DNA from 2 places in the Streptomyces sp. NPDC059906 genome. Region 2 is predicted to be linked to the other one. Evidence: riboswitches for the same ligand, from Rfam matches in the RefSeq annotation. Region 2 holds a riboswitch; the other holds the start of a gene.

Region 1 (6,994 bases), on a different contig from region 2:
GCTCTTCATGTACCCGCACTCGATCACCGCCACGCTGTCCTCGCGCAGCCGTAACGTGATCCGGCGCAACACCACGATCCTGCCGCTGTACTCGCTGATGCTGGGCCTGCTCGCGCTGCTCGGCTTCATGGCGATCGCGGCCGGGGTGAAGGTGGACAACGGCCAGCTGGCAATCCCGCAGCTGTTCGAGACCATGTTCCCGGACTGGTTCGCGGGCGTGGCCTTCGCGGCGATCGGCATCGGCGCCCTGGTCCCGGCGGCGATCATGTCGATCGCGGCCGCGAACCTCTTCACCCGCAACATCTACAAGGACTTCATCAAGCCGGACGCCACCCCGGCACAGGAGACGAAGGTCTCCAAGCTGGTGTCGCTCCTGGTGAAGGTGGGCGCGCTGATCTTCGTCCTGGGCATGGACAAGACCGTCGCGATCAACTTCCAGCTGCTGGGCGGCATCTGGATCCTGCAGACCTTCCCGGCCCTGGTCGGCGGCCTGTTCACCCGCTGGTTCCACCGCTGGGCGCTGCTCGGCGGCTGGGCGGTCGGCATGATCTACGGCACGGTCGCCGCCTACGGGGTCGCCTCGCCGACACAGGCGCACTTCGGCGGGTCCTCCGACGAGATCCCCGGCATCGGCGAGATCGGCTACATCGGTCTCACCGCCTTCGTGCTGAACGTCCTGGTCACCGTGGTCCTGACCTTCGTCCTGAGGGCGGTCAAGGCGCCCGACGGCGTGGACGAGACCAAGCCGAGCGACTACACGGCCGACGCCGGCGACCCCGGCGTCCAGGTGGAACTGCCGCCGGCCACGGCGGGCAGCTCGCACTGACCCCTGGTTCGAGGCGGGCCGTCGGAGAAATCCGGCGGCCCGTTGTCGTACCCGTCGGGCACACTCGGGGTCATGGACTTCGTGATCCGGCGGGCGACGGCCGAGGAGTACGACACCCTCGGCGAGATCACCGCGCAGGCCTACCTGCGCGACGGCCTCCTCGACTTCGGGGAGAGCGACTCCTACCTGGACGAGCTGCGCGACGTGGCCAAGCGGGCGGCGGCCGCCGAGGTGCTGGTCGCCGTGGCCGACACCCGGGTGCTCGGCGGCGTGACCTTCGTACCGTCCGGCGGCCCCATGGCGGACATAGCCCGCCCCGGCGAGGCCGAGATACGCATGCTCGCCGTCGCCCGCGAGGCACGCGGCCGCGGGGCGGGCGAGGCCCTCGTACGGGCCTGTGTCGACCGCGCCCGGACGGTGACGGGGTGCACGGGCGTCGTGCTGTCGACCCAGGCCACCATGCGCACCGCCCACCGTCTCTACGCGCGCCTGGGGCTTCGTCCGCACGCCCGACCGCGACTGGAACCCGCTGCCGGAGCTGGACGACATCACGCTGCTCACCTACGAACTGACGCTCTGACACGGCCGCGGCACCCCATCACAACACCCCGTCGAGACACAACATCTGGGGGTGCTCGCGTCCCCCGGCACAAGATGTATGCTCGTGCTCGCTGTCGCCGCAGGGGAATCCGGTGCGAATCCGGAACTGTCCCGCAACGGTGTACTTGCGTGCATCCGTACGTCTTCGCACGTGCGCGCACGCCTGTCCAGTCCGAGGACCTGCCGACAGCGCGCCCGGCCGCCCTGGCCCGGGTGCCATGACGTCCGGGCCTCGTGGAGTGGGCCGGTGGACGCGACGCCGCGTGCGCTCGTGAGCTGCCCCCTGCCCTCCCTCCGCCGGGCCCCGTGCCGAGCGAGGGAGTGCTCCACGTGACCATCGCGCCAGCCGATCCGGCTTCAGCGACCCCGGTGACGGCGACCGGGGAACCCGACGGACCCGGTGCCGCCCTGCTGCGGACCCTGACCGGGCTGACCGCCGACCTCCAGGGCGCCGACCCCGGCCGGGTGGCCGCCGCCGCACTGCGCGGCCGGTCCGCCCGCGCCGACGAGGCCGAGCTGCGCGAGCTGGCCACCGAGGCCGCCGCCGGCCTGATCTCCGAGGACCCGGTCTACTCCCGGCTGGCCGCCCGCCTGCTGACCATCGGCATCCGCGCCGAGGCCGCCTCCCAGGGCGTCGTCACCTTCACCGACTCCGTCGCCACCGGCCACCGCGAGGGCCTGATCGCCGACCGCACCGCGGCCTTCGTCCGGCTGCACGCGGCCCGCCTCGACGCGCTGGTCGACCCGGCCGCCGACGACCGCTTCGGCTACTTCGGCCTGCGTACCGTCTACAGCCGCTACCTGCTCCGCCACCCGCTCACCCGCAAGGCCGTCGAGACGCCCCAGCACTTCCTGCTGCGGGTCGCCGCCGGACTCGCCGAGGACGACACCACCCGGTCCGTGGACGAGGTCGCCGCCCTCTACGGCCTGATGAGCCGCCTCGACTACCTCCCCTCCTCCCCCACCCTCTTCAACTCCGGCACCCGGCACGCCCAGATGTCGTCCTGCTACCTCCTGGACTCCCCCAAGGACGAGCTGGACTCCCTCTACGACCGCCTCCACCAGGTGGCCCGCCTGTCCAAGCACGCCGGCGGCATCGGCATCGCCTACTCCCGCGTCCGCGCCCGGGGTTCGCTGATCCGCGGCACCAACGGGCACTCCAACGGCATCGTCCCGTTCCTGAAGACGCTGGACGCCTCGGTCGCCGCCGTGAACCAGGGCGGCCGGCGCAAGGGCGCCGCCGCGGTCTACCTGGAGACCTGGCACGCGGACGTCGAGGAGTTCCTGGAGCTGCGGGACAACACCGGCGAGGACGCCCGCCGTACGCACAACCTGAACCTCGCGCACTGGATCCCGGACGAGTTCATGCGCCGCGTGGACGCCGACGGGGCCTGGTCGCTGTTCTCCCCCGCCGACGTGCCGGAGCTGACCGACCTGTGGGGCGAGGAGTTCGACGCCGCCTACCGCAGGGCGGAGGAGGCGGGGCTGGCCCGCAGGACGCTGCCCGCCCGGGAGCTGTACGGCCGCATGATGCGCACCCTCGCGCAGACCGGCAACGGCTGGATGACCTTCAAGGACACCGCCAACCGCACGGCCAACCAGACCGCGACCCCCGGCCACGTCGTCCACTCATCCAACCTCTGCACGGAGATCCTGGAGGTCACCGACGACGGGGAGACCGCGGTCTGCAACCTGGGCTCGGTCAACCTCGGCGCGTTCGTCGACCCCGCGAAGGGCGACATGGACTGGGAGCGCCTGGACGCCACCGTCCGCACCGCGGTCACCTTCCTGGACCGGGTCGTCGACATCAACTTCTACCCGACCGAGCAGGCGGGCCGCTCCAACGCCCGCTGGCGCCCGGTCGGCCTCGGCGCGATGGGCCTCCAGGACGTCTTCTTCCAGCTGCGTCTGCCCTTCGACTCCCCCGAGGCGAAGGCCCTGTCCACCCGCATCGCCGAGCGGATCATGCTCGCCGCGTACGAGACCTCCGCCGACCTCGCCGAGCGGGGCGGCCCCGCGCCGGCCTGGGAGAAGACCCGTACGGCCAAGGGGGTGCTGCACCCGGACCACTACGGCGTCGAGCCGGCCTGGCCGGAGCGCTGGGCCGCGCTGCGCGAGCGCATGGCGACGACCGGACTGCGCAACTCCCTGCTCCTGGCCATCGCGCCGACCGCGACCATCGCCTCCATCGCCGGTGTCTACGAGTGCATCGAGCCGCAGGTGTCCAACCTGTTCAAGCGCGAGACGCTGTCCGGAGAGTTCCTCCAGGTCAACTCGTACCTGGTGGACGACCTCAAGCGGCTCGGCGTGTGGGACGCCCGCACCCGTGAGGCGCTGCGCGAGGCCAACGGTTCGGTGCAGGGCTTCACCTGGATCCCCGAGGACGTGCGCGCGCTGTACCGCACCGCCTGGGAGATCCCGCAGCGCGGCCTGATCGACATGGCCGCCGCCCGCACCCCGTACCTCGACCAGGCCCAGTCGCTGAACCTGTTCCTGGAGACGCCGACCATCGGGAAGCTCTCCTCGATGTACGCGTACGCCTGGAAGCAGGGCCTGAAGACCACCTACTACCTGCGCTCGCGCCCGGCGACCCGGATCGCCCGCGCCGCGGCCCGCGCCACCACCGTCCCCGTGCAGGCCGGCCCGGACCCCGAAGCGGTCGCCTGCTCCCTGGAAAACCCCGAGTCCTGCGAGGCCTGCCAGTAATGACCACCGAGACCCCCGCGAACCCCACCACCAAGAACCTGCTCGACCCGGGCTTCGAGCTGACCCTGCGCCCCATGCGCTACCCGGACTTCTACGAGCGCTACCGGGACGCCATCAAGAACACCTGGCACGTCGAGGAGGTCGACCTCCACTCGGACGTCGCCGACCTCGCGAAGCTCAGCCCGATGGAGCAGCACCTGATCGGCCGGCTCGTGGCCTTCTTCGCCACCGGCGACTCGATCGTCGCGAACAACCTGGTGCTGACCCTCTACAAGCACATCAACTCCCCCGAGGCGCGGCTGTACCTGTCCCGCCAGCTCTTCGAGGAGGCCGTCCACGTCCAGTTCTATCTGACGCTGCTGGACACCTACCTGCCCGACCCGGAGGACCGCGCCGCCGCCTTCGCGGCCGTGGAGAACATCCCGTCCATCCGGGAGAAGGCCGGGTTCTGCTTCAAGTGGATGGACTCGGTCGAGTCGATCGACCGGCTGGAGACCAAGGCCGACCGGCGCCGCTTCCTGCTCAACCTGATCTGCTTCGCGGCGTGCATCGAGGGCCTGTTCTTCTACGGCGCCTTCGCCTACGTCTACTGGTTCCGCAGCCGGGGCCTGCTGCACGGCCTGGCCACCGGCACCAACTGGGTGTTCCGGGACGAGACCATGCACATGTCCTTCGCGTTCGACGTCGTCGACACCGTGCGCAAGGAGGAGCCGGAACTGTTCGACGACCAGCTCCAGGAGCAGGTCACCGGCATGCTGCGGGAGGCCGTCGAGGCCGAGCTGCAGTTCGCGCGCGACCTGTGCGGTGACGGCCTCCCGGGCATGAACACCGACTCGATGCGGCAGTACCTGGAGTGCGTGGCCGACCAGCGTCTGACCCGGCTCGGCTTCGCCCCGGTGTACGGCTCCGAGAACCCCTTCTCCTTCATGGAGCTGCAGGGCGTTCAGGAGTTGACCAACTTCTTCGAGCGGCGCCCCTCGGCGTACCAGGTGGCGGTGGAGGGCACGGTCGACCTGTCCGAGGACTTCTGAGTGCTCCGGGTCTCCTTCCCGTAGTGGGTCCGGACCTCCCCGTCCTCCTGGGCCTCCCTGATCCGGCGGTCGATGCGCCTGTCGCGCACGATGCCGATCACCGAGGGGAGGATCATGAGGACGAGGAGTCCGAAGGTCGCGAGCATTCCGACAAGGGCTTCGATCTGGTTTCCGGTCATGACACCACTGTCACGCCGGATGCTCCTTACCGTCAGTGGCAGGACTGCCGTAAGGCCTCGATTTCCTGCCACCGGCGAGGCACACTGGCGGCATGCTGCAGAACGTGGCCGCCGTCCTGCTGGACGGTGCGCATCCCTTCGAACTAGGCGTGATCTGCGAGGTCTTCGGCATCGACCGGAGCGACGAGGGCCTGCCGGGGTACGACTTCGCGGTGGTCTCCGCGGAGGGCCCCACGCTGGGCACCCACGTCGGCGGGCTGACCGTCTCCACGCCGTACGGGCTGGAGCGGCTGGAGGAGGCCGACCTGATCGCGGTGCCGGCGGGCAGCGACTTCGTCCGCCGGGAGTACCCGCCCGACCTGCTGGACGCCCTGCGCAGGGCGACGGACCGGGGCACCCGCGTACTGAGCGTGTGCTCCGGTGTCTTCGTGCTGGGCGCGGCCGGTCTGCTGGACGGGCGGCGCTGCGCGGTGCACTGGCACCACGCGGCCGAGCTGGCCCGCCAGCACCCGCGGGCCCGGGTCGCGCCGGACGTGCTCTACGTCGACGAGGACCCGGTGATCACCTCGGCCGGGACCGCCGCCGGCATCGACGCCTGCCTGCACATCGTGCGCAAGGAGCAGGGGCCGGAGGTCGCCAACCGGATCGCCCGGCGCATGGTGGTGCCACCGCACCGGGACGGCGGACAGGCGCAGTACATCGAACGGCCGCTGCCCCGCTCCTCCTGCGACACCGTCGGCGAGGTGCTGGCCTGGATGGAGCAGCACCTCGACGAGGAGGTCACGGTCGAGCAGCTGGCGGCCCGGGCGCACATGTCCCCGCGCACCTTCGCCCGCCGCTTCCAGCAGGAGACGGGGACGACCCCCTACCGCTGGATCCTGCGCCAGCGCGTCCTGCTGGCCCAGCGGCTGCTGGAAGGGACGGACGAGACGATGGACACGATCGCCTGGCGCGCCGGTTTCGGCACGGCGGCGGCCCTGAGGCACCAGTTCACCAGGGCCCTGGGCACCACCCCGCAGGCCTACCGGCGCACCTTCCGGGGCCCGCGGGCCGCCGCCTGATCCGTCCGGGCCGTCACCGCGCCACGGGCCTGACCAGCAGGTCGTGCGGACGCAGCGTGATGCCGACCCGGACCGCGTCGTTCGAGCCCGCCACCTGTTCGAAGCGGTACTTGGTGGCGAGCGCGGCCGTGATCAGCGTGAGCTGGGCCATCGAGAAGTGGTCGCTGGGGCACTTCCGCTTGCCCGCACTGAACGGCTTCATGGCGTATTTCGGCACATTCGCCGCGCGTTGTGGGAGCCACCGGTCGGGGTCGAACTCCAGGTTGCCGTCGTACGACTTCGGATCGCGTTGGATTGCGTACGGACTGTAGATGATGTCCGCACCGGCCGGAATGCGATAGCCACCGAGTTCGCTCTCGGCCACCGCGCGCCGGGTCAATACCCATACGGCGGGACGCAAACGCATGGCCTCCACGATGACATTGCCGGTGTGCGTGAGCTTCCGGACGTCCTCGAATGCCACGGGACGTCCGCCGGTGACCGCTTCGACTTCGTCGCGTATGCGGTCGGCATGTTCCGGATGGTCGGCAAGTGCCTGGAGCAACCACATGATCGTGGACGCGATGGTTTCACTGCCCGGGGTGAGTATCG
Region 2 (6,994 bases):
GTCGCGCCGCCGGCATCCGGGCGGACGGGAGGCGCGAACCGACTGCGTCCATCAGCGTAAGGGCGCTCGTACTCCTGCGACAGTGAGGATTCAACGGTTGTCTTGATTGTGGAGGGGAGACAGAAACCAGGTGTGTCCCCGTCCGGTCGTCGTGGCTGGTCTGGCCGGATAGTGCCTCGGGGGATCGCCGCCCCATCGGCCAGACTTGTTGCCTCACGACACATGCGCACCGTTGCGGCGGTGACCCGTGCCTGGGGAGGCGCCTGATGACGTCGGACACGAGGCCGGACGAGGGCGGGGCGGCGGCCGCGTCCGGAGGGCAGCGGCCTCCCGGGGACCGCGTCGCACTGCGCGGTGATCTGCGTGCCGCAGTGCCCGACGCCTCCGCGGCCGTGGTGGTCACGGGACTCGTGTTCGCTCTCCTGTGGGCCCGCATGGAGTCGGGTGCTTCGGACACCGTCGCGGTCATGCCCTTCATGGACGATGCCGGCACCTACTGGATGTACTTGCTCAGCCAGGCTTTCGGCTGGTCGGCGCTGCTGTGGGCCTGGGGCACGGTCATGTTGGGCCTGCTGCTGTCGGGTCCGCGCCCCGCCCGGCTGCCGGTCTCGCGGCAGGTACTGGAGCGCTGGCACCGCACCACGAGCCTGACGACGATGGCGCTCATGCTCGCGCACGCGCTGATGTTCGCCGCCGAACTCGTGCGCTACGAGACGAAGGTGGACTGGGCCGAGCGGCTGTGGGTGGGCTTCGCCGACAGCTTCGTGCCCGGCTGGTACGACTCCGGCACCGGCCGGATCGCCATCCCGCTCGGGCAGGGCGCCCTGTACCTCGCGATCCCTCTCGGCCTGCTGTTCTACGTTCGGCACCGCATCGGAGCGAACACCTGGCGACGGCTGCACCGCTTCGTGATCGTCGTCTACGTGCTGAGTGTGTGGCACACCCTGCTGTACGGAACCAACGTCTGGTACGGGGAGTGGCCGCGCACCCTCCTGTGGCTGCTGCAACTTCCAGTCGCCGCGCTGCTGTTGGTGCGTCTGCTGCGACCCGCCCGACGGTCCGAACGGCTGGGGCCGCCGAGGCGGGGCCCGGGCACGGCCCGTCCGGCCTGGTGGGGGCGCGCGGCCGGACGCGTCGTCGCCGGAGCCATCGTCGTCGGGCTGGTCGTCGTGGTGATGTCCGGTCGTGACGGCGGACGGGACCGTCCGGCCCGTCCGCCCGCCACGGCCCCGCACGAGCAGGAGACGGACTGACGGTCGGCGCCGCGTTCCGGGATGGGATGATGGCCGGCGACAAGGCGACGGCGGAACGAGGAAGCCGGTGCGAATCCGGCGCGGTCCCGCCACTGTGATCGGCGAGCGCGTCCCGACAGGCCACTGCCCCGCAACGGGTGGGAAGGCCGGGACGGGCATCGACCCGAGAGCCAGGAGACTCACGCGGTCGCCTCCTCGACGGACCACCGGGGCGGATCTCCCCGGAGAGAGGGACGGCACCCCATGCCCGCAACGCCGACCGGACGAACGCCTGACGACGCGAGGAACGGGGCGGCCACCCGTGGCTCCGTGCCGTGTCGCGTCGTCGTGTGCCGCGACTGCTGCTGCGGCAGCCCCAAAGTGACCGGTGTCGACCATACGGCCCAGGTGGAGCGCCTGCGTGCCGCGGTCCCGGTGCGCGTCTCGGACTGCCTCGACGTCTGCGACCACGCCAACGTCATCGTCGTCCAGCCCTCCGCGGAGGGCCGGGCCGCCGGCGCCCGGCCCGTCTGGCTGGGGCTGGTCAACGACCCGGACGCCACCGAGGACGTCGCCGCCTGGGCACGCGCCGGCGGACCGGGCGTCGCGCCCTGCCCGGACATCCTCGACCTGTACGCCATCACGCCGCCGCGACGGCGTACGGCCCTCTGACCGCACGGAAGGAGAGCCGGAGGGAGGACAGGAACCGTGTACGAAGCCCGTGCCTCGACGGCCTCCGCCGCCGCTGCCCTGCACGACGTGGCGAGCCTCGGCGGCTTCTTCGCCCTGCGGGTCGGCGGACCGGACGACGGCTGGCACCCGCTCACCCACTCCTACGGGGCGGGATTCACCGACCTCGCCGAAGCCGTCGCGCGTCGTCACCGCACGTCGGAGCCGCGCGTCGACGTCTCCATCGCCCAGCTCGGCCACGCCGCCCGGCTCTGGTCACCGGCTCTGGCGTGCGTCGTCCTGCACGGGATCGTGCCCGACCTGGAGGGACTGCGGCGGGCCGACGACGGACCGGCCCTGCGGGTGCCCCGTCCGGCCGGCTGGTACGCCGACCGGCTCGACGGTGGTCCCGTCCGCGCTTTGTACGAGCAGGTGACGGACCATCTGTCGGCACTGGCCGACGGACTCCGCGTCAAGATCGCCCCCCGCCTGCTGGACGGCAACTCGGCGTCGGCCCTCGCCGGTGCGGCACACGCCCTGCTCGCGCTCCGCCCGGCCGTCCGCGAACCCCTCACCGACCTCACGACCGCGCTTCTGGACACCGGACGCCTGGCGGGCACCGGAGTGCTGACCGGCCCCGACCTCGCGTTCCGCCGCCGGAGTTGCTGCCTCTACTACCGCGCGCCCAACGGCTCGAAGTGCGGTGACTGCGGGCTGGCGTGAGGCGTCCGGGAGTGCCCGGGAGCCGTTCCCCGCGGGGCCGGACCCTGGTGTGGCTGAACCCCGGCGGGCACAGCCGGGTGTGCACGTACGACTTCCGGGGGCCCGCGATGGGCCGTCAGATACCGGTGACCTTCGAGGAGTTGCAGACCGAGAGAGGTGGTCACCGCCTGGTTCGGCACACCGTCGGCAGCTTCGAACGCGGGCCTACAAAAGATGGACGCAAACGGCCTTCGCAGGGTCCGTCTGTACGATGCTCGGGCGCCTTGCCTCACGTACTTCGCCAGCAACGGGGTGCCGGATCACCTGCTCGCCAGGTGGGCCGGACACACGAACGTGAAGACGACGAAGAAGTGGTACGTGAAGCCAGACGTGGCGGACCCGCTTCCGGCGGCGGAGGCATGGGGAGGTCTCGCAGGGGGTGTGTGACAGATCGTGACAGATGAAGGTGTGAACCCGTGACAGAAGGCAAGACCGAGACGCTTCAATACCGCTTTGACGGGCCAGAACACCTACCAGTCCTGATCTTGGGCCCGTCTCTCGGTACCACATGGCACATGTGGGACCGCCAGGTGCCCGAACTGACCCAGCAGTGGCGGGTCTTCCGTTTCGACCTGCCCGGACACGGCGGCGCCCCGGCCCGCCCGGCGGGGTCCGTCGCCGAACTCACCACGCGTCTGCTGGCCACCCTCGACGGACTCGGCGTGCAGCGCTTCGGGTACGCCGGGTGCGCCTTCGGCGGCGCCGTCGGGATCGAGCTGGCCCTGCGCCATCCCGAGCGCCTCGCCTCCCTCGCGCTGATCGCCTCCTCTCCCCGCTTCGGCACCGCCGACGAGTTCCGCCAGCGCGGCGTGATCGTGCGCACCAACGGGCTCGACCCCATCGCCCGCAGCTCCCCCGAGCGCTGGTTCACCGGCGGGTACGCGGCCGCCCAGCCCGCGATCACCGAGTGGGCCGTGCAGATGGTGCGGACCACCGACCCCGGCTGCTACATCTCCGCCTGCGAGGCCCTCGCCGCGTTCGACGTGCGCGGTGAACTCGGCCGGGTCGGTGTACCCACCCTGGTCCTCGTCGGCTCCGACGACCAGGTGACCGGCCCCGCCGAGGCCCGCACCCTGGTCGCCGGCATTCCCGACGCCCGCCTCGCGGTCGTCCCCGGCGCCTCCCACCTGGTCCCGGTCGAGCAGCCCGCGGCCGTCACCGACCTGCTGGTGCGGCACTTCACCACCGCCTGGCAGGCCGCCCCCGACGCCACCTCCACCGGGCAGGTCCCCGTCCCGGTGCACCCCACGGCACACCAGGTCCCGGTCCCGGCCGCCGGGATCCCGGCCGCGCCCGCCCAGCCGGTGCCGGCTCCGCCGCCGCAGGCCGCGCCGATCGCCGAGATCGCCCCGGCACCCGTCGTGCCGCCGCAGGCACAGGGGCGGCCCGACCCGTACGACGCGGGGCTCAAGGTGCGCCGTGAGGTCCTCGGGGACGGGCACGTGGACCAGGCGCTCGCGCAGGCGGACGAGTTCTCCGGGGACTTCCAGGAGTTCCTGACCCGCTACGCGTGGGGGGAGATCTGGGACCGGCCGGGCCTCGACCGGCGTTCGCGCAGCTGTGTCACCCTCACCGCCCTCGTCGCCGGCGGCCACCTGGACGAGCTGGCGCCCCACCTCAGGGCCGCCCTGCGCAACGGCCTCACCCCGGGGGAGATCAAGGAAGTGCTGCTCCAGGCGGCCGTCTACTGCGGGGTGCCGGCCGCGAACGGCGCCTTCCGGGTGGCCCAGCAGGTCATCCGCGAGGAGACGACACCACCGGAGTGAGCCCTGCGGGCCGGAGGCGGGCGCGCGGCGGCAGGATGGGGGCATGAAGCTCACCAAGAAGTCGCACGCCTGTGTCCGCCTGGAGCAGGGCGGGCAAACGCTCGTCCTGGACCCGGGCGGGTTCAGCGAGGAGGACGCCGCCCTCGGCGCGGACGCGATCCTCGTCACCCACGAGCACCCGGACCACTTCGACGAGCTGCGGCTGCGCGCCGCCATGGAGGACAACCCGGCCGCGGCGATCTGGACGCTGAGGTCGGTCGCGGAGAAGATCTCGGCGGCCTTCCCGGGCCGCGTCCACACCGTCGGGCACGGCGACACCTTCACCGCCGCCGGTTTCGACGTACAGGTCCACGGCGAGCTGCACGCCGTGATCCACCCGGACCTCCCGCGCGTCACCAACGTCGGCTTCCTCGTGGACGGCGGCAAGGTCTTCCACCCCGGCGACGCCCTCACCGTCCCCGACCACCCGGTCGAGACGCTGATGCTGCCGGTCATGGCCCCGTGGAGCAAGATCTCCGAGGTGATCGACTACGTGCGGGAGGTCGGGCCGCAGCGGGCCTACGACATCCACGACGCGCTCCTCACCGACCTCGCCCGACCGATCTACGACCGCCAGATCGGCGAGCTGGGCGGCTCCGAGCACCTGCGGCTGACCCCCGGCGACTCGGCGCGGCTCTGAGGCTCTGCCCGGGGCGGGACCGCGTTGTCGGTGCCGCCCGGTAGGTTGTGGGACATGCGCATCGCGACCTGGAACGTGAACTCGATCACCGCTCGCCTGCCGAGGCTGCTCGCCTGGCTGGAGAGCAGCGGCACCGACGTGCTGTGCCTCCAGGAGGCCAAGGTCGCCGAGGCGCAGTTCCCCTTCGACGCGTTGCGCGAAGCGGGATACGAGGCGGCGGTCCACGCCACCGGCCGGTGGAACGGGGTGGCGGTGCTCTCCCGCGTGGGCCTGGAGGACGTGGTCAAGGGCCTGCCGGGCGACCCGGGCTACGAGGGGGTCCAGGAGCCCCGCGCGATCTCCGCCACCTGCGGGCCGGCCCGTGTCTGGTCGGTGTACGTGCCCAACGGCCGCGAGGTGGACCACCCGCACTACGCCTACAAGCTCCAGTGGTTCGAGGCGCTGCGCGCCGCCGTCGAGGGCGACGCCGCCGGCGGCCGCCCCTTCGCCGTGATGGGTGACTACAACGTCGCGCCCAAGGACGACGACGTCTACGACCGGGCGGCCTTCGAGGGCGCCACCCACGTCACCCCGGCCGAGCGCGCCGCCCTCGCCTCCCTGCGCGGCGCCGGTCTGTCCGACGTGGTCCCGCGCCCGCTGAAGTACGACCACCCCTTCACGTACTGGGACTACCGCCAGCTCTGCTTCCCCAAGAACCGCGGCATGCGCATCGACCTGGTGTACGGCAACGAGCCCTTCGCCAAGGCGGTCACCGACTCCTACGTCGACCGCGAGGAGCGCAAGGGCAAGGGCGCCTCGGACCATGCGCCGGTCGTGGTGGACCTGGACCTGTAGCCGCACGCACCGCACACGCACCGCACACCCACCCACCGCACACGCACCGCACACACGCCTTCCGCGTGCCCTGTGGTGCACATGGCGGTACGAATGACAGTGTGGAGGTATGAACTTCCCCTTCCTGGGCAAGCGGCGCGAAGACCACCGGGCGCACGACGCGGAGGGCATCGGCGAGCTGCTCGCCGACTGCGATCTGCTGCGCTCGCAGGCGCTGCGGGAGGGGGTCCGGCTCGACGACTCCGCGCTCTCCCTGGAGCAGCTGGACCAGGTGCTCCCGCGCTGGCGCAGCGACGAGGAGATCCAGACCTGGCTCGGCAACGACGCCGGTCTGTACCTCGGCACCGTGATCGTGCGCACCGTGCCCGGTGCCGCCTGGAGCATCCGGTCCGACGGACAGCCGGTCGTCCGGCTCGCCTCCGGCCGGGAGTTCGACGTGGTGGCGAACGGCCATGCGTGGGCGGAGGACGGCGTACCGGAACTCTCCCAGCTCTACGGAGAAGTCGCCGAAGCGTGAAGCCTTGGCCCTGCTTCCGGTGTAAATAGGGGTTATGCCCGAAAGGTGCGTGTCGGTGGCATTGATGATGTTTGTCTCGATACGTTGCAGTGGTCGGAGGGACACGAACGCACGGGGGACCTGCGCGGGGTGCAGTCGGAGATCACTGCTCGCGGACGAGTAGAAGGTCAGCTGCACACCGGCGAGCGACCTCGTCGAGGCGCCGCTCGACGACGTGGCGCTCGCCGGTCCGCTCGGGCTCAGCGGGAAGCGCCGGACGGTGCCGAAGGCAGGTACCGGGGCGCCCGCCAGGCGTCCAGGCGGTGCTCCACCGCCGCACCCAGGGACAGCAGTTCGACGTCCTGGCGGTCACCGGCCATGAGGAGCAGCCCGACCGGCAGTTCACCGACGAACCCGGCGGGCACCGACAGCGACGGGTATCCGGCCACCGCCGCGGGGGTGGAGGACGGGATCACGTCGTTGTCGCCCCGCGCGCAGTCGGTGGTCCACGCGGGCGGGTTCGCCGGGGAGGCGATGGCGTCCAGGTCGTGCGCGG

Evidence for each region. A riboswitch is a leader RNA that binds a small molecule or an ion and turns the genes downstream of it on or off. The one in region 2 is predicted to bind cobalamin.
Region 1: it holds a riboswitch for cobalamin, as region 2 does, so the genes downstream of both, ACFV9J_RS25155 (ribonucleoside-diphosphate reductase subunit alpha) here and ACFV9J_RS17830 ((2Fe-2S) ferredoxin domain-containing protein) in region 2, are expected to answer to the same signal.

What each region holds. Positions count from the first base shown of each region.
Region 1 is NZ_JBHWKU010000017.1:155,671-162,664, reverse strand. It holds gene mctP (monocarboxylate uptake permease MctP) at 1-826, shown strand, start outside; partial or broken gene ACFV9J_RS25160 (GNAT family N-acetyltransferase) at 899-1,406, shown strand; cobalamin riboswitch at 1,468-1,629, shown strand; gene ACFV9J_RS25155 (ribonucleoside-diphosphate reductase subunit alpha) at 1,757-4,132, shown strand; gene ACFV9J_RS25150 (ribonucleotide-diphosphate reductase subunit beta) at 4,132-5,163, shown strand; gene ACFV9J_RS25145 (hypothetical protein) at 5,076-5,342, opposite strand; gene ACFV9J_RS25140 (GlxA family transcriptional regulator) at 5,435-6,403, shown strand; gene ACFV9J_RS25135 (cytochrome P450) at 6,417-6,994, opposite strand, start outside.
Region 2 is NZ_JBHWKU010000010.1:137,158-144,151, reverse strand. It holds gene ACFV9J_RS17835 (ferric reductase-like transmembrane domain-containing protein) at 267-1,253, shown strand; cobalamin riboswitch at 1,308-1,434, shown strand; gene ACFV9J_RS17830 ((2Fe-2S) ferredoxin domain-containing protein) at 1,497-1,904, shown strand; gene ACFV9J_RS17825 ((2Fe-2S)-binding protein) at 1,941-2,624, shown strand; gene ACFV9J_RS17820 (alpha/beta fold hydrolase) at 3,179-4,429, shown strand; gene ACFV9J_RS17815 (MBL fold metallo-hydrolase) at 4,473-5,108, shown strand; gene ACFV9J_RS17810 (exodeoxyribonuclease III) at 5,163-5,942, shown strand; gene ACFV9J_RS17805 (DUF6278 family protein) at 6,052-6,459, shown strand; gene ACFV9J_RS17800 (amidase family protein) at 6,699-6,994, opposite strand, start outside.